Regions from separate parts of the Synechococcus sp. PCC 6312 genome, predicted to be linked through region 1. Evidence: riboswitches for the same ligand, from Rfam matches in the RefSeq annotation. Region 1 holds a riboswitch; each other region holds the start of a gene.
The links. Region 1 has a riboswitch for cobalamin ahead of SYN6312_RS00655 (energy-coupling factor ABC transporter permease). Riboswitches for the same ligand answer to the same signal wherever they lie in the genome.
Positions count from the first base shown of each region.

Region 2: another riboswitch for cobalamin. It lies ahead of cobG (precorrin-3B synthase); the one in region 1 lies ahead of SYN6312_RS00655 (energy-coupling factor ABC transporter permease).
Region 3: another riboswitch for cobalamin. It lies ahead of SYN6312_RS13355 (hypothetical protein); the one in region 1 lies ahead of SYN6312_RS00655 (energy-coupling factor ABC transporter permease).

Region 1 covers NC_019680.1:142,719-153,167, reverse strand. The annotation lists gene psbP (photosystem II reaction center PsbP) at 1-218, opposite strand, end outside; gene SYN6312_RS00685 (universal stress protein) at 332-835, opposite strand; gene thiO (glycine oxidase ThiO) at 1,174-2,310, opposite strand; gene SYN6312_RS00675 (ASCH domain-containing protein) at 2,398-2,862, opposite strand; gene cobW (cobalamin biosynthesis protein CobW) at 3,028-4,056, opposite strand; gene SYN6312_RS00665 (energy-coupling factor ABC transporter substrate-binding protein) at 4,185-4,514, opposite strand; gene SYN6312_RS00660 (hypothetical protein) at 4,556-4,801, opposite strand; gene SYN6312_RS00655 (energy-coupling factor ABC transporter permease) at 4,807-5,571, opposite strand; cobalamin riboswitch at 5,602-5,755, opposite strand; tRNA gene SYN6312_RS00650 (tRNA-Arg) at 5,886-5,958, shown strand; gene SYN6312_RS18070 (ATP-binding protein) at 6,132-8,444, opposite strand; gene SYN6312_RS00640 (bifunctional diguanylate cyclase/phosphodiesterase) at 8,444-10,225, opposite strand.
Region 2 covers NC_019680.1:2,174,858-2,185,306, forward strand. The annotation lists gene SYN6312_RS10640 (PP2C family protein-serine/threonine phosphatase) at 1-1,156, shown strand, start outside; gene SYN6312_RS10645 (hypothetical protein) at 1,337-1,996, shown strand; gene ylqF (ribosome biogenesis GTPase YlqF) at 2,029-2,937, shown strand; gene SYN6312_RS18335 (hypothetical protein) at 2,951-3,631, opposite strand; gene SYN6312_RS10660 (hypothetical protein) at 3,949-4,581, shown strand; gene SYN6312_RS10665 (Asr1405/Asl0597 family protein) at 4,660-4,932, opposite strand; gene SYN6312_RS10670 (Dps family protein) at 5,371-5,901, shown strand; gene SYN6312_RS10675 ((2Fe-2S) ferredoxin domain-containing protein) at 5,898-6,482, opposite strand; cobalamin riboswitch at 6,576-6,724, shown strand; gene cobG (precorrin-3B synthase) at 6,769-8,172, shown strand; gene SYN6312_RS10685 (precorrin-8X methylmutase) at 8,169-8,798, shown strand; gene cobI (precorrin-2 C(20)-methyltransferase) at 8,795-9,562, shown strand; gene pxcA (proton extrusion protein PcxA) at 9,663-10,449, shown strand, end outside.
Region 3 covers NC_019680.1:2,732,884-2,743,332, forward strand. The annotation lists gene SYN6312_RS13350 (Nramp family divalent metal transporter) at 1-1,309, opposite strand, end outside; partial or broken gene SYN6312_RS19070 (YnfA family protein) at 1,466-1,786, opposite strand; cobalamin riboswitch at 1,797-1,941, shown strand; gene SYN6312_RS19075 (CbtB domain-containing protein) at 1,897-2,151, shown strand; gene SYN6312_RS13355 (hypothetical protein) at 2,189-3,319, shown strand; gene SYN6312_RS18420 (hypothetical protein) at 3,485-3,721, opposite strand; gene SYN6312_RS13365 (helix-turn-helix transcriptional regulator) at 3,729-4,130, opposite strand; gene SYN6312_RS13370 (heavy metal translocating P-type ATPase) at 4,289-6,484, shown strand; gene SYN6312_RS13375 (heavy metal-responsive transcriptional regulator) at 6,598-7,017, opposite strand; gene SYN6312_RS13380 (MauE/DoxX family redox-associated membrane protein) at 7,104-7,901, shown strand; gene SYN6312_RS13385 (hypothetical protein) at 8,232-8,672, shown strand; gene rppA (two-component system response regulator RppA) at 8,752-9,444, shown strand; gene SYN6312_RS13395 (DUF305 domain-containing protein) at 9,560-10,147, shown strand; gene SYN6312_RS13400 (hypothetical protein) at 10,215-10,449, shown strand, end outside.

The DNA.
Region 1 (10,449 bases):
ACTACGACACTAACATTTTCAGAGGTTTGAATGATGTCATGGAACACAACATCGGCGTTTCCAGAAACGTCCACTTGCACCCAACCCGTGGGATAGAGAAACTCATAGCCATCAATACTATCCACATAGGCCTGGAGGCCCGTAGCGGCATTGGCACCACAGCCACCCAGCATTAGGGCTACGACCAAAATGAAAACCGAAACAATCCGTTGCACCATAGAGCTGACCATGAGGGATAAACTGAGCATAAAACATTGAGGATCAGGGTTTCTAGCCAGAGATAAGTTATCCACTTCCCTAATCTGGATATGTGCTGATTTTGGCTGGTCGATTATTCAGCAGCTTTGGCTTTTGCACCTTGAATCGTCAAAACGGAACAATGGGCATGGTGCAGGACGTAGTTACTCACGCTACCCAAGAATAATTCACTCAATCCTTTTAGGCCCCGTCGCCCCAACACAATTAAGTCAGCGTCCCACTCGAAGGCCAAGTTACAAATCGCCTTACCCGGATCTCCAAGGGCCTGGGTAAATTCCGTTGGTACACCCGCAGCAGTGGCCATCTCCGTAAGGTTTTTTAGTAAATCCAGGCCCCGTTGTTCAAAGGCTTCCCACTGTTCGGTATAAACTTTCATCACTTCTTCATGGAGACCCACATAGACCCCAGTAGCTCCCGGTGCAGCAAAAATTGGATCTGGATAGGCTTCATTCATCGGGGACATGACATGGACAAGCATTAAGTTACTTTGATTGGCCTGGGCCATGGCAAGGGCTTCTTGAAAGGCCAGATCCCCCAAATCAGTTCCATCTACAGCCACGACAATTTTTTTAAACATGATGACTCTCAATCCTCGCAAATCACAACAGCAACTATTCCAGTTCTACTTTAATTATCTGGTGGCAAAGGCACAACTTACTTCATATCGTTATCAGATTTGATAGGTTTCGCAAAGACTGTTTACAAGATTGAGAATTAATAAGGTGGGTTGAGGGGCTTCAGTAGTTTATGAACAGGTTAACAACTTACAGCCAGTTTAAATCTGAATTACATTGCGCGATCCAAGCTGTTCTGGAGCGATAGAAATCGTGAGGTCAGTGGTCATCAAACTTTTCTGAACTAATTCTTGTCCGGCTGGGAGCAGTCATAGTCGTTCAGACTAATTTTTATCAGAAACTATGAAAAGCGTTGGTAGCTGAAGGGAGTTAGGGAAGGAACCGATTGCCCCTTGAGAACAGACTCACTGATGTGGTAGGCAGTAATGGGGGCAAGCAAGATACCGTTGCGATAATGTCCGGTAGCTAACCAAAGATTGTCCCAGGCCCCTTGACCTAAAACCGGCCATTCATCGGGGGTTAAGGGGCGAAATCCCCACCAAATTTCTTCAATCGTTAATTCCGCCAAGGCCGGGCAGACAGCAATCGCAGCGTTTAAGAGTTGTTGGACTCCTTGAGCCGTATTTCCAGGGGCAAAATCCACATCTTCACTGGTGGCTCCAATGACAATTCGCGCGGACTGGCGCGGGACTAAATAAACATCTGGGGCAAAGATGACCTGATTTAAGGGGCGAGGTTGATCAGGGGCGAGTTTAAGAGAGAGCATTTGCCCTTTCCGGGGAGTCACAGGAATCGGCACTAAACTCTGACTCCAGGCCCCACTGGCTAAGACATACTGCTCGGCCTGCCAAAGTCCGGTGTTGGTGACAATGCCATTAATTTTTTGATTCGTTGTTACAAACTCCGTGGCGGTTGTGTTGGTTTTGATTGCAATCCCCAATTCTCTCGCCGCCGTCAACAATACCTTTGCTAAAGCCCGATTATCCACCTGCCCATCCTTGGGATACCACCAGGCCCCCTTAACTTTGCGACTTAATCCTGGTTGTCGTTGTTCTAACGCCTCTCCCGTTAACCAGTGGGCGGCCAGATTTTTGGAGTCTGAGAGTTCCGGGGCTGGAGATGTTGGGGGGCTAACTTGGGGTTGGGGATAATTTTGATCGTCATAAACCGGAGTAAGAATTCCACAGGGCCAATAGCCGGCATCCAGGCCCGTCAGTTGGGCTAATTTACTAATCCAATCGGGATAAAGCGCGCGACTGGCTAAACATAAGTCCAACATTGGGCCGGGGGACAGTTGTTCGGCCTGGGGAGCTAACATTCCAGCGGCGGCATAGAGGGCGGCTTCTTCTAAATTACGGGTGAGGATGGTCGGTTTTGCCCCTTGGAGAGCGAGTTCTATTGCAATGGCTAGCCCCATTGTCCCACCGCCAACAATGAGAACATCAGTTGTATTTTGCTCAGAGAGCGAAAGAGTCATACCCATGGTCAGAAGTTAGGGATCCCCCTCTTAACATACTCTCAAGGTATCAGTGCTCCAGTTGAGTTTGGAGAAACACTCCCAGAATTATGAAAAAATAACTCTAAAACGCTCACACACCAAAGGCATTTCTGGAGTAGGCTGTTGACTAATTTCAGGTAAAACTCGAGAAAAATAAGTCCAGTGTTCCCGCCGCCAACTAGACAGAGTACAATCTCCTTCACCCTCATCCGCTGCAAATTGTGCATCAACCTGATTAAATGGACAAAGCTTGACTTCGGTGGTTTCAATTACGCACAAAGGGTTATTTGCCCCATCTATAACAATGCGCTTGAGACCAACTTTAGGAATTTCCTCTGCGGCTGCTTCCCATTCCCAAAGAGCCGAGCAGGTGGCGGTTTTGTTCCCTTTAAGAACTAACTGCCCTAATTCATTGGCTAAATCAGGATAATCGCCAAATTGCACTGCCCCAGCATAATCACTGGTAGATAAAACAGTCGGATTTGACTCTAGGTAAGCTTGCCAAAATTGATCTAACGCCTGCTGATTCATTAGAGTTGATACGGGATAATAAAGTTAAATTAGTTTCAAGCAACTGGTTCTTGCCTCAAGCAAAGTTACTAGCAAAAGGTTTAGCTCCACAGAACTCATCCAACAACAAGGCAGTAAAAAACAGCATACAAAACCATTCAAGGTCATCCTGATCAGCCACGTGTTTCAAGAAATTAAATGCATCATTAACCGCTCGGGATCTAAATTTCGCCCAATAAATACCAAGCGGGTTTGGCGAGGTTCTTCGGGTTGCCAGAGTCGATCATAGAAATAATCCAGGCGTTGGCCCACTCCCTGCATGACGAGACGCATTGGTTTTTCCGGAACCGCAACAAATCCCTTAATCCGATAAATTTCTTCAGTTTGGAGTAAGGCCTCAAGACGTTGGCGGAGGATATCCGGTTGAAATTCCTGGTCTTGGATAATGTGAGCCGAGTTGATGTCTTCGTCATGATCATGATCTTCCTCTAGGTCGTGGTGGCTAGGGCGAGCATCCAGATCATCTTCCACGGCGGCATTAAAGCCAAGGACTAGCTCTAAACTCACTTGGGCCTGGTGGGTGGATAATATTTTGACGCGAGGAGACAATTCCTGTTTAAGTTCGACCATGACGCGCGCCTGGGTATTCGCATCGACTTGATCGGTTTTATTGAGAATCACCAAATCTGAGCAGGCCAGTTGATCTTCAAAAAGTTCTCCCAGGGGCGTGTCGTGGTCTAAGCTCTCATCGGCCTGGCGTTGGGCAGCAATGGCGGCTAAATCTGGGGCAAATTGACCCGCAGCTACGGCAAAACAATCCACAACGGTGACAACACCATCCACAGTCGCCCCCTGACGAATTTCTGGCCAACGAAAGGCAGTTACCAGGGGTTTGGGCAAGGCCAGGCCAGAGGTTTCAATCAAAATATGATCGAGTTGATCCCGTCGCTTTAAGAGTTGCAGCATTGTTGGTAAAAATTCTTCCTGAACCGTGCAACACAAGCAGCCATTGGTTAACTCCCAAATTTTGCTGTCTTCACAGGTTTCCGGCGTGCAGGCGCGTAACAAGTCTCCATCAATGCCAATTTCCCCGAATTCATTCACCAAGACTGCAATTCGCCGCCCTTGATTGTTTTGGAGGAGATGGCGAATTAGGGTTGTTTTACCACTGCCTAAAAAGCCGGTGATGATCGTAACAGGAATTTTACTAGCCATATCACGTTTCCCATTGAGAATTAAACAAGGATAGGTTAAAAAGCGTTTTTCTAGGAAGATTTCTCAGGTTCTTATGGCTCAGAACAGCCTACATAACGCTCTAGTTTGAGATTGTTAGATTGATAAATTCAATTCGGATTTCGATTTTTCATCGGGGATGGGGAGGCATCGGTTCTAGCTTCCTGACGGCCACGATACCAACCCATGACATAGCCAATCATTCCGGCTCCGAAAGCGGCCTGGGCAGCAAATAACAGAGATTCAACACTACTGGCAGGTTTAAAAATTGGCTGTGTCCAGGGTTTGTAGTTGGGGTGAAGGGCGGTAATCGCATCCTGGGCCTGGTTATCTGCACCGGAAAATTCAGCTTCTCGAAGCATGGCTAAGGGAACAGCAATCAGGATTAAGACTCCAGCAGTTAAGCCAAGATTGAGGCGCAATGAACGGGATTTAAGCATCGAGAGAAACAACCTCAGCGGTGAATGGATAGAAATTAGGATCAAGTCCAATCATTGGCGGCCTCAATAATTGCAGCTTCCATATCTTCATGAGAGACTTCAGCTATCCCAGGCCAGTGAAGGATTCCAGACAGCGGTTCAACTTCAACATTGAGTGGAAAGAGTTTGACTTGTCCCTGATCATTAATAACAAACTTAATTCTGCTGCCACTGACGAGTTTCAAGTAATCACGAATTTCTGGCGCGAGGGTGACTTGTTCGGTTTCGGTCTCGGTTGTAATGTGCATAAGCTTTAGGTTTCTTTTAGGGCTGCGGGTAAATGTTTTAATAATTTGAGTTCTTCCGGTGAGTAGGCCTGGAGCCAATTCCAGACTAAAACAGTGAGTAATCCTTCACTCAAGGCCAAGGGGACTTGGGTAATCATAAAAATGCCACCGAACTTCAGAAATGAGGCTAAAACCCCGCCCACTGGGGCCGGAAATGCCAGGGCTAATTGCAAAGACGTGACTCCATAGGTTGCCAGATCTGCCAGGGCTGCGGCTAAGAAAATCGCCACTTTCTGCTTATGGGTTGTTTTGAGAATCAGCCAATAAACTCCATAGGCAACCAATGGGCCGATCACAGCCATCGAAACCGCATTGGCTCCTAAAGTCGTTAAGCCACCATGGGCTAAAAGGAGGGCCTGGAACAATAAAACCAGCGCGCCCAAAACACTCATCACCCAAGGGCCAAATAAAATTGTCCCCAGGCCCGTCCCAGTTGGATGAGAGCTACTGCCTGTGACCGAGGGAAGTTTTAGGGCTGACAAGACAAAAGTAAACGCCCCAGCCAAAGCCAAAAGGAGCTTTAATTCCGGCTGTTCCTTAACAATACGGTTGAGAGATCGGAAGCCTAACCAAAAACAAGGTAGAAAAACAATCCACCAAAAAACTGCCCACCTGAGAGGTAAGAAGCCTTCCATAATGTGCATGGCATAGGCAGGAGCGGGAGAGGCGATAACAAGATAAAAACTTAGCCCAGCTATCATCCCCAGGCTTAACCAGCGGGAAATATTCATGTTTGCCTGTACCTCGCAGACGCAACGTTAATTGGAGTTCATCACATCGGCGGGCATTCTGACTGAGAGAACCTAGGTTAGAAATTCTCATCACAGTTGCGGGACAGCGGTAGATTCGGCACTACTCTTTCCCCCTTGCGTCTGATGGCTGCTCCCCATCAAAACCGATTCCATCACCATATCACCTGGTCGGATTTCCTGAGTAATTCAGTTTTGTTAACCCAGCCATCCCCACCTTAATGACCTGATAGGATTGAATTAATCCAGCCGGTCATTGGCCTGGGCTTAAGTTACCGTTTTTACCTAACACTTGTGTACCCGTAGCTCAGCGGATAGAGCACTCGCCTTCTAAGCGATCGGTCGTTGGTTCGATCCCAACCGGGTACGTTTACGTAGTCCCAACCGGGTAGGTTCACGTCATATTGGGTATGTAATTTAGAAACCTATAGCTTCTCATTCCCCCGATACAATGCTTCCTCAACAATAGTGGGGCCTCTTACCATACCAAGGCAGTTCCTAGCCACCCAAAATCTCCCCCTTAGGCCATCAGTCAATCCTGTTTAGCTAGCTTTAGATAAAACCGCCAAATGATTGGGGAGCCACACCCGAAACCGAGTCCCCTGATCTAAAACACTTGCCACCTGAATTGAGCCGCCATGCAAATCCACGCAGGTTTTAACAATACTCAACCCCAGGCCGGTGCCGTGAATATTGCCAACATTACTAGCCCGTTGAAATGTCCGAAACAGTTTGGGTAAATCTTCCGCCGGAACGCCAATCCCCTGATCAATCACTTGGACTTCAACCCCGGCGTTGACAATGGCAACCTTCACCTCGACAGGATGCATCGGTAACGAGTATTTGACGGCATTGGATAGTAAATTGGTAAAAATATATTTAATCAGTTTGGCATCCATGAAGACTGGCTGATCCACATTGTCAAAACTAACGTTAATCTGGTGATGGCGGCCAATCCCCGCTTGAATCGAATCAACAATATCTTTCATCACAAATTCTAAATTCATGGCATCGGGCTGGAACTGCAACTTACCTGATTCAACCCGACCAATCAGTAAGACATCATCCAGCATTTGTTCTAAGCGGTAGATGGAGGAGTAGATGCGTTCAAAATGTTTTTTTTGCCGTTCTGGGTTCGTTTTTCCATCAAAAGATCCCAATAGTTCAGTTGAGGAAAAGATACTCGTGAGGGGAGTTCTAAACTCATGGGAGACCATCGAAATAAAGCTAGTTTTTAAGCCATTAATCTCTTGCTCGCGGCTCAGGGTTTGGGCCAGTTGTTCTTCTTGGCGGCGTTGCTCAGAAATATCCCGAAACACCATGACTACCCCTTCCACTAAACCACTGGAGCCAATAATTGGGGCACAGCTATCATCAACATCAATTTTTTCTCCATCTCGCCGGACTAAGGACACCGCACTATGTAGGGATTGATTCACCTGAGACTTAATAGCCGCAGTGGCGGGGGAGGGATAGGGTGCTTGGGTTTCGGTGTTGATCAGGTTCAGAATGGTTGAAAATTTCTGTCCCACCGCCTCTTGGTGGGGCCAATTGGTTAACACCTCCGCCACCGGATTCATCAGGATAATCGTTTCATCGGCATCAGTCATCAACACGGCATCCCCAATGCTGGCCAAGGTAACTTCTAAAAATTCTTCCTGTTGGTTTGCTTTAGATTCTCGGTGATAACGGCGGCGGATTTCGCGATAAATCCAGATCAGAATCACAATCAGAATTAATAGGGTAATCCCCAAGTTTGCCCAGGTTATGGTTGAGCTTAACTCATCATTCTCCTTAAAAGCCTTTCGTCGCTGTTGGAGTAAGACTAATTCTCGGTCTCTAACTCTCCTTAGCGTTTGGACTAAATTTGGAATTAACGGGTTGGACTCCGTCGTGATATAGGCTCGTCTAACGATATCAACATTTTGACGATCAATATCATCAATCAGTTGATTAAGAATTTTAATTTTTTCATTCATTAATAATTCTAACTTTCTTAATTCCATCTGTTGATTGGGGTTATCTTCTGTTAGAATCTTTAATTGAGCTAAATGCTGATAAATATCTTTGATCTGAGTATCATAGTTATTTAGGTTAGTAGTGCGATTATTAAGGATGGTATAGTTCCGCACGGCTAACTGGGCTTCACGCAACGATAATTCCAACTCGTTGATGTGGGCTAGTATCTCCTGAGTATGAATGACCGATGTTGAGAGTTTTTGAGCGTGAGCAGTCATCCAAAGAGTGGGGAGGACGGAGGCAATTCTCAGGGCAATCACCAGGCCAAACCCCAGGCCTAATTTCCAAAAGAATCGATCTTGGCGATGATGACTAATCCGCTCCAGAGCCTCCAGGTTAATACTCTCGATCACCCGCCGTTTTTGAATTTCAATCACCACTTGCCGGGCCAATTCGGTCATGGTTTGGACTTGGCTGGATGTTAGCTCGCGGGGCAGAAAATCAATAATACACAGCACCCCCAGGCCATAGCCATCCGGGGTAATCAGGGGCATTCCGGCATAAAACCGCACCAATTGCTCATTCAAATAGGCCGGCTTGTTGATAAATACAGGGTCTTGGAGCGTATCGGGAATCATCAACATTTGCTGCTGTTGTAGGGCAACATTACAGTAAGAAGTTTCGCGGGGGGCTTCAGTTAAGCCACAGCCAACTTTGGCCTTAAACCATTCTCGCTCCTGATCCATTAACCCAAACAGAGCCACAGGAACCTGACAGACTTCTTTCAGGGTTAAAACAATCTGATCAAAGGCATAGTCGGGAACCGTGTCTAAGAGGCGACAACTTTTGAGGATTTCCAGTCGTTTCTGCTCGTAAGCATCCGTTTGGACACGCATTAGCCCGCCTCATCCGCAAATACTGGCAATAGCTGGGAAAGCTCTGGTGCGTCTGAGGCTGACCAGTCCAGCCAGAATTGATAAAACTGTGGTTCTGGCACCGGCCGACTAAACAAATAGCCTTGGAGTTGATCACAGCCTAGACTCTGTAAAAATCTGACCTCAGCAACGGTTTCAACTCCTTCCGCGACCACCTGCAAATTCAGTTCGTGGCACAGTTGAATCACCGACTTAACAATGCTGGCGTTCCTGGGATTCGTCTCTAAGTCTCGAACGAAACACTGATCAATTTTGACCACATCCACTGGCAACACTTGCAAATACTCTAGGGAGGAGTATCCAGTCCCAAAATCATCAATGGCGATGGTGATCCCCAAAGTTTTCAGGGAGGTTAAGATTTCACAGGCCCGGGGCACATTGGCAATTAAGCAGGATTCTGTCACTTCTAATTCGAGGAAATTGGGGGAAAGGAGAAGTTCATGGGTGGCGAGTAACTGGGCTATAGTTTGATCCAGGTTGGCCTGGCGAAATTGGAGGGGCGACAGATTCACGGCAATCTTCAGCGGCGGCAGACTCAGCTTATGCCATTGTTTTTGATCCAGGCAGACCTGTTCTAGAACCTTTAAGCCAATCGGAACCATTAAGCCCGTTGCTTCAGCGATAGGAATAAATTTTGCCGGTGGTAAGAGGCCTTTCTGCGGATGTTGACAGCGCACTAAGGCTTCTGCCCCGACTATCGCCCCCGTGTTGGCATCAATTTTTGGTTGATAAAAGACCCGAAACCAAGAGTCCTCTAAGGCCTGGAGCAACTCATCTTCCATCATCAATTGCTCGAGGTTTTCTTCTCGATGATGAGACGAATAAAATTCGTAAGTCACGTCCTCGGAAGCCAGACTCGCGGCAAGATCCGCTTTTTCCACCAGTCCCTCTAAGCGAATATCATCTTCTGGGAAGCAACTAATCCCCATCTGTACCGATAAGCGGGTGCGAAATGTGCCGATTCGGATCGGTTGAGCCATCACCTCTTGAATTAATTCAACAAAGCTTTGAATTTCCCCCCGAGTCTTAGGGACAGCCGCAATAATCAGATAGCGGTCATGATCCATCAAGAAAAGAACATCCTTTTCCCCTAACTGACTCCTTAAACGGCGGGTTAACTCCAGGATCAGTTGTTGTCGTTCTTGGGGATTGAGCACCATTTCTACCTGGCGCAGTTGCAGAATCTGAAGCGTGAGAATCCCGACTAATTCCGCCAAGCTGTTGCGGGTAGCCACCGTTTCATTAAATTTTCGCCGCAACAAGAAGCGATTCGGCAGGCCAGAGTCCGGGTCATAGTGATACATTTGCTCAAGTTTTTCTCGCTCCCGTGCCACTTTGACATCACTGTATCCTTCTTGAGAATTAGCCTTGGCTAAACGAGTTGAAATGGCTTCAAGGAGATCCGCCCGACTAAAGGGTTTAGTGACATAATCATCCGCTCCCAATTGCATCCCTATCCGTTGGTCAGTTCGATCCGCTCGCGCCGTCAGAAAAATGAAGGGGATCAATTCCGTATCTGGCTTTTGCCGCAATGCTAATAACACCCCATAACCATCCAATTGAGGCATCATAATATCGCACAAAATCAGGTTAGGATGATTCTCCTGGGCAATTCTCAAACCGGAAACACCATTCTCAGCTACCAGTACTTGAAAGCCTGCATCTGTAAGCATTTCAACAATATTTTCTCTAATATTTTCATCATCTTCAATGACTAAAATGATAATATTTTCGGTATTCATGAATTCGCACCTCTGTAATCTTGAACCAAAATCAAAATCTGAAAAATCAGGCAATAGGGAATTAGAAACCATCAGTTTTCAGCTCACAAAAGCCAAGATCACGGATGGGATCACTAGTTTGAATGATTATTTCGACTTGAATCTCTAAATAAGTTAAAGAGTTGAATATTTTTTCATACTGTACCGTAATCTTAATCTGACCGTTGTTTGAATTAGGGTATAAA
Region 2 (10,449 bases), 1.7 Mb from region 1:
GGCTGATGGACAGGTGCGTCTCGAACAACTCCACTGCCATGCCAGTGATCAATGCCCAAATATTCGCTCAGCCTTGGAGACAGCAACCCGTACCCTGGCCAATGGCCTGGCTAATGTGGATACTACCCATACCCAAGACTCCCTAGAAAGCCAACTGGATGCCCAACTGGCCGCCCGGATTCCCACAGGGATTAGATTTTTTGGCACCAGTATTCTCGTGAAGGATTCCCAACTCCGGGAACGGGGCCGGCTTTACATTTTTACCCAATCCCCAACCTATGACTGGTCAGAAACCCGCCAACATCTGATGCAGGTAATTGCGGATCAAACAGCGATGGCCATTGCCAACGATGAACTGGCGGTCAAACTCCGGGAGCGACAACGCTTAGACCGAGAACTGGAAATTGGCGCGGAAATTCAAAAAAATCTCCTCCCAAGCCACTGTCCAGAGATTTGGGGCCTGGAATTAGCTGCGGCCTGTCGCACAGCCAGTTGGGTCGGCGGTGATTATTATGACTTTATTCCAATTACCTATGGCCAGGGGGATCACAAAACCATAGCCCAAGGGCGGTGGGGTATTGCCGTTGGGGATGTCATGGGTAAAGGAGTTCCAGCCGGTCTAATTATGACTATGACCCGGGGAATGTTGCGGGCAGAAGCTCTCAATGGCCATCGCCCCAGTCGGATTATGCAACACCTGAATCGGGCCATGCAGCCAGATTTGGAAACCTCCCATCGCTTTGTCACCCTTTTTTATTCGGAATACAATCCCCAAACCCGCATTCTCTCCTACAGTAATGCAGCCCACTTACCTCCCCTCCTCTGGCAGGCCAGAACGGAATCTGTGCGCCGATTAGATACTTATGGGATGTTGATTGGTTTAGATGGCCGGGCCCAATATCAGGAAGTGGCGGTGCAATTAGAGCCGGGGGATCGAATTATTTTTTATACCGATGGGATTACCGAGGCTGAAAATCCACAGCGGGAGCGTTTTGAGGAGTTTCGTCTCCAAGAAGCCCTAAGCCAAGCCTGTCAGTTAGCACTCTCTCCCGATCGGGTTTTAGAACATATTTTTACAACCGTGAGCCAATTTACCGGCCCGGTCAAAGAGGAACAGGATGATATGACCCTCATTGTGTTATCAGTCACAGACTAGGCTGAGATTTCGGCAACAGAAAAGCCCCCTAGGCTGAAAGCTATCTGGCGGTAGAGGGCATTGGCCCCCTTGAGAAAACAGCCGAGGCAAAACCAGTAAGATTGGAACGGGATCCCCTGTCAGTCATCTGCCCCCGTTCCCCCCTCCTTCATTCATGGCTAAGGCTAAAGATTTTTACTGATGAGACGGCGTATTTACCGGAAGGTTCAACCCCCTGCCCAAAACCTGGACTCCTTTATGGATGTGCTGACCAATACGGTTGGAGTTTTGATTTTTGTCTGCTTATTTGCCAGCTTAATGGCGGCTGAAGCTCCCGCTTTGATTAGGACTCCCTTGGCCCGAGAAAGTAAGAAAAGTATTACCTTTGTGGAATGTCGCGAGAACCGGGTGACTCCTCTTGAGGCGGATAAAGTTGAAGTCGCCATGGAAAAGCAAGTTCGGCTGTTAAGTGCCACCTCCCTCGGTGATCCCCTCATGGTCTTTAGCCAACTGAATAATTTCGAGGTCAACACTCGCTATTACCAGGCCAGGCTCTCTGTTTTTGAATATCAGGGACAACCGATTCTGCAAACCCGCTATCAACCCTTAGACCCCTTTGCCGGAGAGAGCCCAGAGCGAGTTGGCCAGGCCAATTCCGTCTTTCGCCAAACCTTAAATCAACTCCGTCCCCAAGAGGATGCCCTGTTGTTTTTTGTTCGTCCCGATAGCTTTGATTGTTTTCGGGCGGCCCGGAGCGTGGCCTGGCAACAGGGGTTTGATGTGGGCTGGGAGCCGTTAAATAATCAGCAACCGATTACCTTCGTTACTGGGGGGAATGGTCGCCGTCCCACGGTGCAATAAGTCCTAGACGTTTTGATGATGAGATTAAATCCATGCCCCGTAAACCCAAGCCTGAACTTGACCTAGGCCCACTAGAACGGATTGAGCGGGGTATTGTCGCGACTCCCCTGATTCAGTGGTATCCCGGCCATATTGCCAAGGCCGAAAAAGCCCTCAAGGAACAACTGAGTCGGGTGGATGTAGTCTTAGAAGTCCGGGACGCACGGATTCCTCTAGCGAGTTTTCACCCCCAAATTCCCGCATGGATTGGGACAAAACCGCGTCTGCTGATCCTGAATCGTTTGGATATGATTAGTCCCTTGGAGCGGGAACAATGGCAGGCCTGGTTTCGATCCCAAGCTGAGAGTCCCTATTTCGCCAATGGACAAACAGGAGATGGAGTCGTAGCAATTTTCAAAGCCGCCCAGGCCGCAGGGGTAACGGTTAATGAACGGCGCAAACTCCGAGGCATGAATCCCCGACCCGTGCGGGCAGTGGTGTTAGGGTTTCCCAATGTTGGTAAGTCTGCTTTGATTAATCGGTTACTGAAGCGAAAAATTGCCGCCAGTGCTGCCCGGCCTGGAGTGACCCGCCAACTCCGCTGGATCCGCATTTCCGATCAACTTGAACTGTTAGATGCCCCTGGGGTCTTGCCTGCAAACCTCAAAGATCAAAATGCCGCCATCAAGCTAGCTATTTGTGATGATATTGGCGAAGCTGCCTATGACAATCAGCGGGTTGCGGCCGCCCTGATCGACTTATTGCAGGACTTAAACCAAGCCCCCCGCTTGCTCAACCGCTATCAGGTCGGACTAGATGAACGTTCTGGGGAAGAATATATTGTTTATCTAGCTATCCAGCGTTTCAAAAACGATCACGAACGGGCGGGACGCCAACTCCTCCAAGATTTTCGGCGGCTTGCCCTTGGCCCCATCTGCCTTGAGAAGCCACCCAGCCCATAGCTTAAATCACGAGTTAGAGAGGAGCATTATTGTTGGGGGTGCTGGCTTGGGCCTGGCCAATACCAACGGTCACCTGTTGTCCAAACTGCTCTAAAACAATGGCCGGACTGGAGCCATAGGCCAAAATATTGGTCACTCGCACCCCATTGGCTAAGGTATCTCCCACCCGCACAGTTCGACTGACAACTTCACCGGGGGCGCGCACAATGGCCTGGGGAACCCCAGCGACCACAGCCACACCAAATAACTGCACACCCTGGGCATCTTTAGGCGGAGGTAAGGGAGCTGCGGGAACTCGGCCAGGAGGTAAGGCAGAAGGGGGGAGAATTTCGGCTAGCCGCTGATTAATTTGGGATACAGGGACAAACTGAATTGGCGCCGGTAAGGGAGCATTTTGGCTATTTAAGCCAGGGGGAGCCTGCGCCGGACTGACACTACTAAAGGGATTGGGGCGGCCCACATCCTTGGCCTGGGCAATGGTTTTCACCCGCATTTGGGGATTGGTTGGCGGTGTGAGATTTCCTAAAACTGAGGGGCCAACACCAGCCGTCGGGGGGGGTTCTGGGGCAGGGGGCGATGGAGTGGGTAAGGGGGGCGGACTAATCGCAGTTGATTCGGGTTCCCCACCACCACAGCCCACTAAGAGGCTTGTCAACAGGCCCAGCACCAAGGCAGAGCTAATTTTTCTCGACATTTTCGTAATCCTCACACCCTAATTCCACACCAAACTTAATCGTGTCGGTCATCTATCCAGCCAATGGGATACTCAAAGCACACCTAACTTTACGCACTGGAAACTAGCCTATGCACAGTGGCTATCTACAGTATTCTCAGATGTTGATCAGATCACAATTTATCGCAGACCATTTAGGTTAATTGGCACAGATATCAAAAACTGGCACAGGCAATCATTAAGCCCCCGAAACTGGCACAAGTCGTCTTGGTTTTCGGCGGGAATTCATGTTTGCTAAGAGGTGGAAGAGTTTTAACGTTAAGGTTAGGGGAATGGAAATGCTACCATCATTGCGCTTGGGCATTCCTTTAGTGACAACAAGCCTGCTAACAGTCCTCCTTGGCAACCCAGCTGCCCAAGCCGTTGAAACCATTGCCGCTTTGCCTGATGGTAATTACCGCGTTTGTAGCCAACCCCCAACCGCATTACCGGCGGGCCAGCCCAGTGGCACCTGTTTTATCTTTACAAAACAAGGCAACAACGTTGTCGGACTCTATCGAGAAAGCCCAGCGGCTCCGGTCTCTTGGTGTTTAGCTGGAACCGTAAATCAAAGCACAATTTCCGGGCTTGCTTCCACAACCGGAACATTACCCATAAACTATTTACTCAGTTCTCTCTCTCCAACCTCTGAATATCGGCAATTGGCTCCCTTCTTGAAGGTGGCCGAGGTGGAAGTTCGCAAATTTATTGTTAATCCCCGACAGGGCTATGCCCTCCAGCTCGTCCCCTATGGCATTAATGACAGTCGGAATCAAGCCATTGATCTCACCGGTGGAAAAGAGGGCGATAAGGATAAACAACCCTTACTGGGTGAGATTCGCTACCGGAATGCTGTCTTAGATTTAGGCTCCTTTTATCTCTACAATGCGGGTTCGGAATTGCCCCCACGCACTTGCAATCCCCTCACCTAGGCCGAAATATTGAGAAGGAGTTCTTGCTAGGGTTTTAAGGAGACTAAATCCCTCTAGGCTAAGTTTTACAGACTTGCCCTAAGACTCAACGGTCGAAAGCTGCCAGCACTGCCCCAACCAAGCGGCTTGCTCTTGGCGAGAGGTGGTCAGTTGGCGAATGACACTCCAGATTTGAATGGCTACGGCTGGGGAAGAAATTTCTACCTGGAGGGGTTGATAGGGAGTACACCAACAGCGAATCCCCAAACCAGACAGCCGATGGTAGATGGGCCAGCGATGATCCCAGCGCACCGCAATAGTATGCCGAGCTGTTTCGGAGAAATCATGATGGGCGTGGGAATGGGACTGCATGGGGAGAGGAAATCCTCCAAAGGTAAATTTAAAAAAATAAATCAATACTTGAAAATGCCAGTCTTTCGCAAAAAAGATAGATCGGAGTAGGCTTTCCCAGGCCAGCAGTCACTTATTGCTAAGGTGTGAGGCTAGGGTCGGTAGTGTCATTACCTGGGTATCGGCAAAGTTATTGATATTATATAGCAATAAAGACAGGAAGCAAGTCTAGAAAGTTTCTTAGTTACCCGGCCTGGGCCAAAATATCTTGGCGACAATCAGCGACTAACCTGGGTCGAGTATGTTATCAATAAAGTAAGCTTATTGCGATTGGCAAGGGTTCTCCGCTGGATTATCAATTTGGCAACTTGGATATCCTGTGCCCATAACCCACCTCTGGTTCCTTGCCCAGCGTAGTGAGATTCGACTAACCTCTAACTTTAAATTTGAGAGACTGCCATGACAACTACGACTCAACCTCGTCAGGATTTTGGGGTCATTGCTGAAAATGTTGTTCTACTGGATCTGGCCTCTACCACGCCAGTCTGTGAAGGCATGAATCGGCTTTTGGCTAGTTTCCAGGCCTTGTATCTGCAATATCAAAAGCATCATTTTGTTGTTGAGGGAGCCGAATTCTATCAGTTGCATGAATTTTTCCAAGATTGCTACGAAGCTGTCCAGGGCCATGTCCATGATTTGGGTGAGCGGCTCAATGGCCTGGGGGGAATTCCGGCGGCTAACTTTATTCAATTAGGAGAGTTATGCTGCTTTACTCCAGAACCCAGTGGTGCCTTTAGCAGCCGGGAGATGATCAACCATGATCTATGGGCAGAGCAATCCCTTCTCCAAATTCTGCGTCAACAAGCTGCCCAGGCCGAAACCTTGGGTGATCGGGCCACTGCCTATTTGTACGATCAGATTTTGCTCAAGACGGAAGAGCGGGCCTACCATTTGGCCCATTTCTTGGCTGCAGACAGTCTGAAAGCCTAGGATTGCTGGTGCATTGTGCAGGCGGCGAGTAATTGGGGAACTTGGCTGGGGGTGACGTGGGTAAAACGACTTTTGCTCGGCATCACCACTAGGGCTGGCCCCCGTTTACATTCCCCAATACACCCAACTGCTTTGAGGGTAATTTGTCCTTCCAGGCCTTGGGCGGCAATTTCTTGGGTTAACTCGTCCCAGATTACGGTGCCACCGCGGCGACAACAATTAGATTTTTGACAAATTAAGATTTTTCCAAGTTGACTCACGCCCTTCTCCCTGGAGACCGCTGCCTCTGGAGAGAGGATTTTTTCTGGGGGGGAGGCAACAATTTGGCAATCGTGGGCTTTATAGCGAAATTGATTGTTTTCCGGTTTATATTCCCGTTCCCCGGAGACTTGGATAATGGCTTCCAGGCCTGGGGGCTGCTGGAGGGATTTACGAGCTAGTTTGGTCAGCTTAATGCGATAGATTTCCTCATTATGTTTGAGATATATCGCCTTAGGATAGGAGCCCTTTTCTTGATCAAACGCTGTAATCACGCCTGTGAGGGAGAATCTTTGGATGCGGGGAAACTTGGGGGTCATCATGATTATTAATAATCATTCTTAGTAAGCCTAGGCTAGCACATTTGTTGTTGGAGATTTTACCCTGCGCCCGCTTCTCAGGGAGCTTCAGCCTGGAGAATCAAGCCATGTTAGGATGAGGGGATGCTCGATTGGGAAAGCCCGGTGAAAGTCCGGTACTGTGCCGCAACTGTAAAGTCCAAATAACTTGAGACAGCAGGTTATTGGAGTAAGTCAGAATGCCAATCGAGAATAGAACATTCATTTTCATTTAGCCCTCTCTGCGGTTCACGGAGATTAGGTGTCAGATTTGCCCCCATTCACAAACTCTTTATCCCCTGTCTGCCCAGGCCTGTTTTATGGCGTAACGGCGGCTGATGGCTTACTGCTACGGATCCGCATTCCTGGGGGGCAACTGAGGCGTGAACAGGGACGGGGCCTGGTGGCCTTGGCTGAGCACCTGGGAGTGGAAACCTTACAGATTACGAATCGGGCCAATATCCAACTGCGCGGACTCAAGGAGATTCCCAGGCCTGAGGTCTTAGAACGATTACAGGCACTGGGCTTAGCCGCCCAAAATCCGGCTGTAGATGTCTTACGCAATGTCATGGTTAGCCCTTTGGCAGGGTGTGATCCGGCCGAGTTAGTTAATTTTGCCCCTTGGCTACGGGAGTTAGAATTTTTTTGGGCAAATCACCCCGGCCTGGCCCAATTACCCGCCAAGTTTTCCATTGGCCTGGATGGAGGCGGGCTGTGCAGCATTGGTCAGCGTTCTGCAACTGTGGCCGAGCATCGCTATAACGAAATCCAGTTAACCGCCCTAGCCGTTGATCCAGAAATAGCCCCAGGCCTGGAGACCGGGATTTATTTACATTTAATGTTTGGGATTGAGAAAAAATTGATTCCCACAGGTGTGCTAGTCTCTCCTGAGCAAGGCTTGCCGTTAATTAAGTCCCTGATTTGGGCTTACCTTGACTATTGCCAGGCCCCAGATCGTCCCCCCAAAGTCCGTTTACGAGAGATTATGGCTGATTGGGGCTTAGAAACATTCTTAAACCAGGCCCGCCGTTACTTAGACTTTCCCCTCACTCGCCACCCCAAAATTCCCTCCCTTCCCACCCACCCTGGTCAACAACACCTTGGGATTCACCCCCAGGCCGAGCCGGAACAGGTGTATATCGGGATTGGCTTACCCCAAGGGCAACTGACCAAAGATCAATTACGGGGCCTGGTGGGCTTGGCCTCAGAGTTTGGTTCTGGGGATTTGCGCCTCACCCCTTGGCACTCAGTTCTAATCGTTAATACTCCCTCTCTTCAGATTCCAGCCGTGATTGAGCAATTAAGCCAGTTCAATTTATCCCCTTTTCCAGAAAATCCCCAAGGTATTGTCGCCTGTGCTGGCAAACCTGGCTGTGCTGCGGCCCAAACCCCAACTCAAGCGGATGCCCAGGTTCTAGGGGGCTATTTAGAGTCCTTATCCTTAACTACCCCTGTGAATATTCACCTCACCGCCTGCCCTAAGGCCTGCGCCCAACCCAGTCCGGCAGAGATCACCCTTTTGGGCATTGGGCCAGATATTTATCGCCTCTATCTCGGAGATCTTCGGGATGACCAGGCCCCAGTCATGGCCCAACAACCGCTTGCGGAACTCTTGCCCCTGATTGCCGCCACGTTAGGACCAAAATCTGGGCCCGCCCACTCTAGCAGATTATGACCTACGACTATATCCGTGATGGCAGTGAAATTTATCGCCAATCCTTTGCCACAATTCGAGCCGAAGCCAATTTAGCTGGCCTGGATCAGGATTTAGCGACAGTGGTGGTGCGGTTAATCCATGCCTGTGGAATGCCCGATATTGTCAAAGATTTACAGGCATCAGCGGGGGCCGTCAAAACTGGGCGCAAGGCTCTTCAGGAGGGGGCCGTCATTCTCTGTGATGCCCAAATGGTGGCCGGGGGGGTGACGCGCCAACGACTGCCTGCGGATAATTTGGTCTTGTGTACGTTAAATGCCCCGGCAGTCCCAGGCCTGGCGGTGAACATTGGCAATACCCGTTCCGCGGCGGCGATTGAGTTATGGCGACCCCATTTAGCCGGAGCAGTGGTGGCCATTGGGAATGCTCCAACGGCTTTGTTTTATCTATTGGAATTACTGGATCAGGGCCTACCCCCACCTGCCCTAATTTTGGGGTTTCCAGTCGGATTTGTGGGGGCGGCGGAATCTAAACAGGCCTTGGCCACCCATCCCCAGCAAATTCCCTTTATAACGGTGCATGGCCGACGAGGGGGAAGTGCAATGGCCGCCGCCGCAATTAATGCCTTGGCCCAGGAGCAGGAATGATGTGTGCAACAGAAACCAAACTCGGTAAGCTCTATGGTTTGGGCATTGGGCCTGGGGATCCGGAGTTACTCACCCTCAAGGCTCATCGAATCCTCACGACGGTTCCAGTGATTGCCTACCCCTGCATGGAAAATGGCAAAGTTTTGGCCCGGGCCATCGTGGCGGACTATATTCAAGCCAACCAGATTGAAATTCCGATACCGTTACCTTTCAGTGTGGAGCGGTCTTCCCAACCCTATTACGACTCAGCCGCGGCTAAAATTGCCTCTTATCTCCAGGCCGGGCAGGATGTGGCGGTACTCTGTGAAGGGGAACCCATGCTCTATGGCAGTTTTATGTATCTGTTTCAGCGTTTAGCGGGGCAGTTTCCCACAGAAGTTGTACCGGGCATTTCCTCAACCTTGGCCTGTGCCGATATGTTGGGTGTGCCCTTGACGTTTCGCAATGATGTGTTAACCATGATTCCGGCCACCCTAAACATTGCTGATTTACGGGTCAAACTTAGGGGGGTTGATGCGGCGATTATTCTCAAACTGGGGCGGCATTTTGCCAAGGTTTATCATGTTCTAGAGGAATTGGGATTGTTAGAACGGGCCCACTACATTGAATATGCAACCCAACCCACTCAGCAAATTCGGCAGATGAGGGAAATTACGCCAGAAACAGTCCCCTACTGGTCTTTAATTGTTATTCCTAGCCGGGGCCTGGCTCAAAACCCATCATCGTTTTCTAGCCTACCTGATGATCTAGCCCTCAAGCGGTAACGACACACCAAAACAGATCACCATTACTCGTCAGCGTGGGTGTACAGTTGGGATTTGCTACGATTCTAGTACCGTCTTGGTTGAGGGGCTAACTCTCCCGATGTTTCAAAAAATTAGGCAGCTTATTAAGGATTCTGAACATTGGTATCTTTCTACCCCAGAACGGGCCCTCAATGCTTCCTACACTGCTGCCCTCAAAATCAGAGCCATTGAAAATGAGCACTTTGGCGGTCGTCCCATTAGTCGCTTTGCCCTCAGCGATGGGTCAGAAGGAAACTATTTTCAAGCCGAGTTACAAAAACTTCTCAAAACAGTACGGATGCGTCTGACAGAATTTAAGGCCACCCATCGGATATTAGAAATTGATGATGCCTCTACCCCAGCCGTCACACTCCCAGCTAATCTCAGTAATCATCAATCGGTTGGCAACCAAGACAGTGAAGCCGCCGCTACCTATACCATTACCGCCGAGGTCATTAATCCCGGTGAATTGACAATTCCTGCCAAGCTCCGGTTTATTGATGCCACCCTCAACCGCTATAAACGCCTCCATCATTCAGAGCTAGTTGCCCTGGGTAATCCGTCCTTAAGTCATCAAAACCTAGAGCAGAACGGGAACGGAAAGAAAACCAGAAAGCCCACCTCTGCCAGGACAGATCCCGCCAACCTAGAACTGGGATCTTTTTATGAGTCGGGCTACAGTAATGAGGATTTAACCGATGACTCAAAGCTGGATAGTGGTTTTATTCCCCGTTCAATTTTACGAACAGCAGATCGTTTTCGCCGGGAACTCGATCCAGGGGATAACAATGAAGAAGAAATTGTGCGGGACTTTCGGACATCCAAAGCTCGAACAAGGATTGCAATTCGCTTTGTCTTACTTTTAA
Region 3 (10,449 bases), 1.1 Mb from region 1:
GCCAACCCATAATTGTTTGTACAAGTAGCCAAATATTTAGCGCAACAATGATGGTCGCAACTGCCCAAGCCACAACTTTCAACCACTTAGGATTGACAAACTCACCCATCAAGCAGCGATCGCTAGTAAACATCACTAGTGGAATTACTGCAAATGAAAGCTGTAAACTCAATATCACCTGGCTGAAAACGAGCAACTGCCCCGTACTTTGCTCACCCAAAAACACGATCGCAATCAAAGCCGGAATAATTGCTAGCAAGCGAGTGGCTAACCGCCGCAACCAGGCTGGCAGGCGAAATCTCAAAAAGCCTTCCATTACAATCTGTCCTGCCAAAGTTGCTGTCAATGTCGAGCTTTGACCAGAAGCCAGCAACGCTAATCCAAAAATGGCGCTGGCAGCACTGACACCGAGCAGAGGAGATAGCAGCTTATAAGCATCCTGAATCTCGGCGACTTCGTGATAACCAGAGAAATGAAAAGTCGCTGCGGCAACAATTAGAATGGCAGAGTTGATGAACAGGGCAAAAGACAACGCAACCGTAGAATCAATCGTGCCAAACTTAATCGCCTCCCATTTCTTTTGGGGTGTAGGTTGCCAGGAGCGAGTCTGAACGATCGATGAATGAAGATACAGGTTGTGCGGCATCACTGTTGCACCCAAAATTCCAATCGCAATGTAAAGCATCCCTGGGTTTCGCAAAATTTCCGGATTCGGCAAGTAGCCCTGTAAAATTCCGCCCACATCAGGACGAGAGAATAAAATTTCTGCGCCAAAACACACGCCAACGATTGCCACCAGCATAATGATGAGCACTTCTACATAGCGAAAGCCTTTGCCTTGAAGGAATAGCAACGCTAGCACATCCAGTGCAGTGAGGCACACGCCCCACAGTAACGGAATGCCAAACAGCAGTTGCAGGGCGATCGCACTTCCCAATAACTCAGCTAAATCACAGGCAGCAATGGCAATCTCACACAACACCCACAGCATGAAGCTGACACGCGGACTGAAGTAGTCTCGACAAGCCTGGGCTAAATCTTTTCCAGTGGCAACACCTAACCGCACACACAGCGATTGCAGCAAAATTGCCATTAGGTTTGAGAGCAGAATCACGCTCAACAAGGTGTAGCCAAAGCGTGAGCCGCCTGCAATGTCGGTAGCCCAGTTACCAGGATCCATATACCCGACAGAAACAAGGTAGCCCGGTCCCGCAAATGCCAACATCTTGCGCCAAAAGCCTTTAGCAGCAGGAATCGAGATACTGCGGTGAACCTCGGGCAAACTAGGGGGACGATCGGAGAGTGCCATTGTTATAGTCTTTTCATAATCCTTTCATTATTAACCGTATTACCTTCTACGCTCAGAAAGCCTTTAGGAAAGTTCATGCTTCCAGGGAGCGATTCAATGAGAACAGAGTCTGAGAAGGACGGCTTCTCAAGCTTGAATCAGGATTAACGAATGGAATTAAGTTCTGGGGGCGTACATGATGACCAAGACACCAACTAAAGCAATTGCGGCTCCAAGCCAGTCCATACGATCAGGCATCATGTTGTCCACTTTCCATCCCCAGATGATAGAGAGAATAATGAAAATTCCACCATAGGCAACGTAGGCTCATCTAAAGTTGGCAGGTTGAAGCGTTGCCACAAATCCATAGGCAGTGAGTAAAAGTGCCCCAACCAATGCCAACCAGCCGCTTTTGCCTTCCCGTACCCACAGCCAAACCAGGTATCCGCCCCCGATTTCACACAAGCCTGCCATGACAAAATAAAGCAGCGATCGCAAAAGTGGTGTATTCTCAACTTGTTGTGTCGGTTCTACCGGGGAGCAGCCGTTAGACGCAAGGGGGAAAGAGCAGTGCAAATCTGTCGCTGTCCCGCAACTGTGAGGAGAGAATGACGCTCCAAGCCAGGATGCCCGCCGATATCCTAGTCCGTGAGTCAATCTATCTGCGAGGTACAGATATGGTCAGTTCAACTTCTCTTTGGCAGCGCACTCAGCAAGTTACGCTTTCAGTTCCAGTTCAGGCGGCTTTGTTGACTAGCCTATGTGCGCTTATTATTTGGACACTGTATTTCAGCACTTACCCACCCGTGCATGATGCCCTGCACAGCACTCGACACAACACCGCAGCGGTTGCTTGCCATTAGGGTCATTACAGCGTCATCCAGATTTAGCAGGCTAATCATGAAAAACTTAAAGTATGTTGGTCTGGCTCTCTCAGCTAGCCTGATTTGTGTCGTCCTCTGGTTTCATCCCCTTCCTTCCCATGCCGCTCAGCCCAGTGTTCAGTTCCAAACTGAGCCGCCTTTGAGTCAAGCCGTTCCCGATGGAACCCCGATTCGGGTTGCATTACAAGCCGTTGATGCGATCGGACAGCCCTTGTCCAACGCACAGTTTCAATTGCAACTGTTAACCCCTGCAAAAACGCCCTGGTTTACCTCTGATTTTCCGATCGTAGAGGGAACTCAACTGCTTGAACTGAGTGCAAAAGCTCCGAGCGGCAAACTAGAGTTTGAGCAAGTGATGCCAATTCGGGGGAATTATGCTTTGAAAGTTCAAGTGGCTCCTCTTGTCACAGGTGCGTTTGAGCCATTCGAGCAGTCATTGCAGCTTTCAGTGCCCGAAAGATTTGTAAAGTATAGAAATGCTACTATTTTGATTGGCATTTTGATCTTTGCTGGAGTCGGGAGTGGCTTAATCATCGGAGGAAGGCAGATAGTTCAAGCTGGTGAAATTGCGCCTCAACCCGTAAGGTTATTGCTCAGTGCTGCTACCGTTGTTGCAATTGCGGTTCTCTTGTTTGTCAATATCAGTGCAGAATTTATGTCTGCTCATGATCATGGAGAGACCCAAGCCGCAATGAGTCCATCGGTGCAACGTTCGCAGGATCTGGAAATTCGTTTATCAGGGGATCAGCAAGCCATGGTTGGGCAGCTCTCAAGCCAAACTATTCAGGTTGTTAACACAACAACTGGAAATCCTGAAGCAAATGTTATTGTCAACGCAAAAGCAATTGCCCTTGAGGACAATAAACAGATATTTGGTTATCAGGGTGAAACTGACGCTCAAGGCAAAATAACTTGGAATGAGCAGTTTTTTGATGGTGCACCTCATCAGGTTGTTGCGGAGATTGTATCAGCCAGCAGCGCAATGCTACCGGTCAGCCACGAAGTGGAAGTAGAAGGAATTGCGCCTCCGCTCTCTACTCGGTTGATTTCACTTGTCTACTACACTGGAATTTTTGTTCTAAGTTTGTTAGCTGGCATTTGGTTTCATCGATGTTCTTCTCGATCCGTTAGCTTGTTTAGTCGCTAAAGTTGAACGCTGAATAATGTTCTTTAAGTTTCGCCGTTCCAATCTCTTGCTGTTCGTCATGCTCAACGTTGGGATGATTAAAATAGTGATAATGAATTAGCAGAGATGACCGTATCAAAACTAGCATCATCGAAGGGTAGGGCAGTGACAGAAGCAAGTTAAAAATCAACATTGGAATAAGACTGAAATATCCACACTGACTATCTGTTGACTTGGATTTTCCCCTAAGATTAACCGTTCAAACTCTCCAGTTCCACACGCGACATCTAGCACTTTGTCTGTTGGAGAGAGCCTTGACCAACTTCTGAGAAATTCCAGCGTGCCAGAGACATAACTGCTCCAGCGTTGGTCATACACAGTTGCTAGTTGGTTGTATTGCTTACGAACTTGAGCTTCAGTCATGTTTTCGTTACTCCGTTTCATTCAGATGCGCTGCTACCTCTCGATACAGGTTGACCACATGGAGATCGGCAAGGCTGTAATGAACATTGCGTCCTTCTTTGCGATATTTCACCAAACGCTGCGATCTCAAAACACGAAGCTGATGAGACACTGCAGATTCACTCATCTTCAGCGCGGTAGCTAAGTCACAAACGCATAACTCCTGAGTTGCCAACACTGAAAGTAAGCGTAATCGAGTGGGGTCGGCTAAGGTGCCAAAAAATTCTGCCATTTGCTGTGCCCGATCCAACGGCAGCATGTCTGGCTGCACTTGCCGAATCTGATCCAGATGGACTGGGCAATGCTGCTCACATTGCGGCACTTCTGCATTATCGGGAGCAAACTCTACATCCTGAGTGGGTTTGGTCATGAAGTTGATCTTTGGATGAGCTAGTAATGCTTTCAGCCTCATTATAGAGGTGAAACTGAGAATCATTTTATATATGAATAATCATTCATATATTTGCCGAAATTGATCTACAATTTGGAAAACCCTCCGGTTGCGGGCAATTACTGTAGGCAATGACTATGACTCAAACGCCATCGCTCAAAACTCAGCAGATGCAGGTCGACGGCATGGACTGTATAGGCTGCAAGATGAAAATAGAAGGGAGCCTGGAACGGCTGGGAGGGGTAACAGAGGCAGCGGTGACGGTGGCAACCGGGCGATTAGTTGTAACCTACGACCCAGAACAGGTCAACGAAGCCGCAATTCAAGACCGGATCAAATCTCTGGGCTACACCCTTAAAACAACCGCAAGACTTCAGCACAATCCTGGTGCAGATCACTCTCACGCTGAAGGACACTCTCACGAAGAGCCGGATACAGATGATGGGCACGAGCATGGTCACAATCACCGCTCTGGTGAATTTAAGCTGAAGCAAGAACTGCCACCCGTCCTGATTGCGATTGCCCTGTTTGCTATTGCCATTATTTTTAAGCAGCCCTTACACAACACACCCTACAACTCTGCTGAATTTGCAGTGATTATTCCTGCCTACCTGTTGAGTGGCTGGAACGTGCTCAAAACGGCGGGACGTAATATTCTGCGAGGGCAGGTTTTTGACGAAAACTTTTTAATGACAATCGCCACCTTGGGCGCACTAGCGATTCATCAGCTACCCGAAGCTGTTGCCGTGATGCTATTCTTTCGGGTTGGAGAGCTATTTCAGGAATACTCGGTGGGGCGATCACGTCGTTCCATCAGAGCTTTACTGGAAGTGCGTCCCGATACTGCGAATCTAAAACTGAATGGCATAGTTCGACAGGTTTCGCCAGAAAGGGTGAAGGTTGGAGACCTGGTTCTAGTGAAGCCCGGTGAAAAAATACCGCTGGATGGGGAGATTTTAGAAGGAAGATCGCAGGTGGATACCTCAGCCCTGACTGGAGAGTCTGTTCCGCGCACGGTAAAACCAGGAGACTCGATCCTTGGGGGTATGATTAACCAATCCGGTATGCTGACTATTCGAGTGACTAAGCTGTTTGGTGAATCCTCAATTGCGAAAATTCTCGATTTAGTTGAAAATGCATCTAACAAAAAGGCATCTACTGAGAAATTTATTACTAAATTTGCCCGTTACTACACCCCGATAGTTGTATTTCTCTCATTAGTTGTTGCTCTGTTGCCACCGTTATTTATTCCTGGTGCAGATCGTTCTGATTGGGTTTATCGTGCTCTAGTATTGTTGGTTATCTCTTGTCCCTGTGGATTGGTCATTAGCATTCCGCTAGGCTATTTTGGTGGGATTGGAGGAGCGGCCACGCGAGGAATTTTAGTCAAGGGTTCTATCTTTTTGGATTCCCTTACAGAGGTTAAAACTGTTGTGTTTGATAAGACTGGAACCTTAACGAAAGGTACGTTCAATGTTACTCGGATCGTTACTAAGAATGGTTTTTCTGAAGCTGAATTGCTAAGACTAGCCGCAAATGCAGAATCTCATTCTAACCACCCAGTCGGGTTGTCGATTCGGGAGACTTACGCCCAACCGATCGCGGACTCTAAAGTGACGAACTATGAAGAGATCGCAGGCCATGGAATTCGCGCCATTGTGGAAAATCATGTGGTGATTGCTGGTAACGATCGCCTCCTACATCGAGAAAATATCAAACATGATACCTGTAATGTGGCAGGTACGGTGGTTCATTTAGCTGTTGATGGATGTTACGCCGGATATATTCTGATTGCTGATGAGGTCAAAGCTGATGCAGCTCAAGCCATCAGAGACTTAAGGCGTATGGGAGTTGAAAAGATCGTGATGTTGACGGGAGATAACCAGGTGGTTGCCCAATCCGTTGCCCATCAACTTGGTTTAGATGCATTTGTTGCTGAACTACTACCGGAAGGAAAAGTCTATGAAATCGAGAAATTGCTAGATCAAGCTGGGAAAAAGAAACTTGCGTTTGTGGGAGATGGCATCAATGACGCGCCTGTAATTGCCAGAGCTGACATTGGCATAGCAATGGGAGGACTGGGGTCGGATGCTGCCATTGAGACAGCCGATGTGGTGTTAATGACAGATGATCCTTCAAAGGTGGCAGAGGCTATCAAAGTTGCCCAGAAGACCCGCCAAATTGTTGTGCAGAATATTGTGATAGCGCTAATGATTAAAGCAATCTTTATTGGATTAGGCAGCATTGGATTAGCAACGCTTTGGGAAGCTGTGTTCGCGGATGTTGGTGTGGCAGTATTCGCTATTTTCAATGCCTCGCGAGTTTTGAAATAGAGTAAAGCTTTGATTTAATTTATCTGCCCAAACAAGTCAACCTTTATTCATTCGGGTAAATAAACCTTCCCTGATGTTGTCCTGACTCACTGCCATAGCTCCATTATTCCTATTTAGGGAGTAACTGTGTCAATCAGCGGACAAATTTCAGCGTCAGTCAGTTTGGGTGTGATGCTTTGCCACTGGGTTTGATAAGTCTCTAGTTCCTGCTTGAAGGTCTGCATTTGTGAAATTTGGGTGTTAAGTTGTTGGATTTTCTTGGCCAGTAAACTCTGCACCATCTCACAGGGTAATTCCCCCCGGTCTCGAACATTGAGAATTTGGCGAATTTCATCCAAGGCTAAACCTAGGGCCTGGGCTTTTTTGACAAAGAGAACTTGGGAAATAACCTCTGGAGAGTAGTACCGATAACCATTATCACCTCGTTTGGCCGGACCAATTAAACCCAGAGTTTCGTAGTAGCGCAGAGTTGGGATAGATACGCCCGATTGTTTGGCCACATCGCCAATTTTCAGAGGTGAACGACTCATCATCAAAAATATCCTAAAAAACACTTGACTCTCAAGTCTGCTTTAGACTTTAACATAAAACTATGTTGAATTCATTAGGAGTCAAGACGATGAACTTAGAGCGCAGACAAACCACAGTAAAAGTCTATCGGATGTCAATGCCTGACCATGAGTGTCCTTGGGGAGTAAAAGCGGTTGCATTACTCAATGACAACAACATTCCGTTTGAGGATATTCGCTTGTCAACTAAAGCCGAAGTAGAAGAGTTCAAGACCCTGCACCAGGTTAAAACCACGCCGCAAATCTTCTGGGATGGAACTCGCATTGGGGGTTATACGGATTTAGCGGCCTATTTAGAGGTGCAAGCCCAGGCCCCGGAGTATTCCTACACCCCTGTGATTGCCTTGTTTTCGACTGCAGGGCTAATGGCCGTAGCAACTTCCCTTGGGTTTACTGGGTTTATGGGGATTGCCCTGTCGATGCTGGCTTCCTTAAAGTTGATGGATATAGATGCGTTTGCCGAGAGTTTTGCCAAATACGACCTGATTACGAAACGCTGTAAACCCTATGGAAAAGTTTATCCGTTTATCGAGTTATTTATTGGCCTGGGGATTTTATCGGGCCTGGCTCCAATGGCGACAGGTGTGGGGGCTTTGGTGGTTGGGGTTAGTGGTGGAATTTCTGTGTTTAAGGCAGTTTTTATTGATAAGTTAGCCTTAAATTGTGCTTGTGTGGGTGGTAATTCTAAAGCACCTCTTGGCCTGGTCAGTTTTGCCGAAAATGCGATTATGGCTTTGATGGGAGTCATGTTGCTAGCTTCTCCTGGCGAGCCTGAATTAGTAAAGACCCCAACCTTAAATCAACTTCTGGGAACGGAAATGGCATTGATTCAAGAGTATTCTCGTTAGCATCCAATACTCTGATTTCATCTTAATTTCATGATCATTACTCAGAATTGGAATCAGGGCTATAGCAGTCCGTCTTCATTTGTGAGAGTAATTGATCATCACAGGCCTTAACAAGGAACAGCCCTTCGCTAAAACTAGAAACTTTCAGGGAGATATAATTCCGCCCTAATCTCACAATTTATTACTGTTTACTATATAACTTGATTCATGAAATTTCATCATCATTTCATAATGACACTCTAAGCTTATATCTAAGAGCCAGAATAGAAATTCTGTTCTTGTAATTGCTAACTTGCTCTAAAAGGATTAACCATGAATGTTTTCAGGTATATGATGATTGCTTTACTATCATTGGGTTTATTTCCTCAGCCTTCTTTTTCTAAGAATTTATTGCCGAATATTCAAGAGGCTTATGCCAATCCTAATAGTACAGGCACTGTCTTTTCTAATTATTATATTTTGATCAATATTGGTCACGGTAATATTGAAGCATTGTCAATGACAATTCCCAAAAAATTGGGTGTGATAAATGGCATTAGTGTTATTGATGAAGCTGGAAATAAGGTTGAGATGAGCTATACTATTGACAATTATCTAGTTCGACTAAGTTTTGATAAACCTGTTCATCAAGAAAACTTAAAAATTGTTTTAAAATCTGTAAAAGACTCAAATATCAATGCTCGTTCCTGGTTTTTTTATCTTTCCGCAAAGTTGCGCGGTGAGTCTGACTTTATTCCCTTTGGTACAGCTCGAATTAATACCTATGATTAGATGTCTTTGGTAAAATTTTCGAGAAATCTTCTGGTATTTTAACTGGAGGGTTTTTTAGCTTCCGTTTACTATATTGGTTATGCGAATACTTTTGGTCGAAGATGAATCAGATTTAGGGGCAGCAGTTCAAAAGGCTTTGACTCAAGCAAACTATATTGTGGATTGGGTTCAGGATGGCAACCAGGCCTGGGGCTTCTTAGGGAACCATTGGACTCATTACTCGCTTGGCATCTTTGATTGGTTATTACCAGGTCTAACAGGAATTGAACTCTGTCAACGGTTACGAGCTAACCAAAATCCTCTCCCCATCTTGATTCTGACTGCAAAGGATAAAATTAGTGACCGGGTAGCTGGCCTGGATGCAGGGGCGGATGATTATCTCGTTAAACCCTTTGGAATGGAGGAACTTTTAGCGCGTTTGCGGGCTTTACACCGTCGTTCTCCCCAGTTGCAAGCTAATACATTAACTGTTGGCAGCATTACCTTAGACTATGGCACAGCTAATTTAATCATTCAGAACACGGAAGCTGATTCGGTCAGGATTCCTCTGACGGCTAAAGAATTTCAACTGATCGAATATTTCATGAAACATCCCCAGCAAATTCTCAGCAGTGAAAAAATTAAAAATCAACTGTGGGCGATTGCTTCTGAGTCCACCAGTAATGTTGTTGCGGCCCAAGTTCGGATTCTGCGCCGTAAATTAGCAGACCATGGACTGACTAATCCGATTGAGACCGTCTATGGCCTGGGATATCGCTTTGATCCGGCATGAATCCAAAGGCTTATTACCCGTTCTTTGAATGCAAGATGACCCACTCTCAATTTCATCTTGATTTCATGATGTTTGGTCAGACTAGAAGTAGGAAAGTAAACAGGAGAGGACTTGTATGCGTCATCAACTATGGATTTATGGCTTGGCTGGGCTTATTCTTACGGGGTCTGCGGCGGCGGTAACAGTGGCGTATCAAAGTCAATCATCCAGTGTCGTCGCTCAACGTCCGATGCAAATGGGTTGGACTGATCAAGGATTTATCGAAATGATGATTCCGCATCACCAAGATGCCATTGATATGGCCGAGCTTGCCTTAAAAAAAGCTCAACACCCAGAACTCAAAACGCTGGCTCAGAGCATTATCCAGGATCAAGAGCGTGAAATTAACGAAATGAAGACCTGGTATCAACAGTGGTTTGGCCGGGCTGTTCCACCCCTATCCACTCAGGGCTTGATGGGAATGCACCAGGAACACGGGATGATGGCGATGGATTTGGCAGCCTTAGAAACTGCACAGAACTTTGATCGTGAATTTATTCGTCAGATGATTCCCCACCACCAAATGGCTGTGATGATGGCCAGCAACCTCAAAACCAACACTAATCGTCCGGAAATGGAAAAACTCGCTGACGATATTATTCGTTCTCAAAGCGCAGAGATTAAGCAAATGAAGCAATGGTATCAGGCCTGGTATAGCCATTAAAGATAATGGATTTCCCTCCCTCACTGGGGCTTAGGTAACCTGAAGAACTGTGTACACACCCGCCAAAATGCCCATTGATAGACGCAAATACCCAAAAAACTGGAAGTCCATTGCCCATACCATCAAGCACAATGCCAACTGGACGTGCCAAGATTGTGGGCGGCCATGCCGCCCACCAGGCGTTCCCTGGAAAGTCTTTATTCACTGGCTCTGTGACTATCCCGACAAACGCTGGATCAAAGATACACTCCAAAATGACCGGAAAATGGTACAACGCTTCACGTTAACGGTGGCCACCTCAA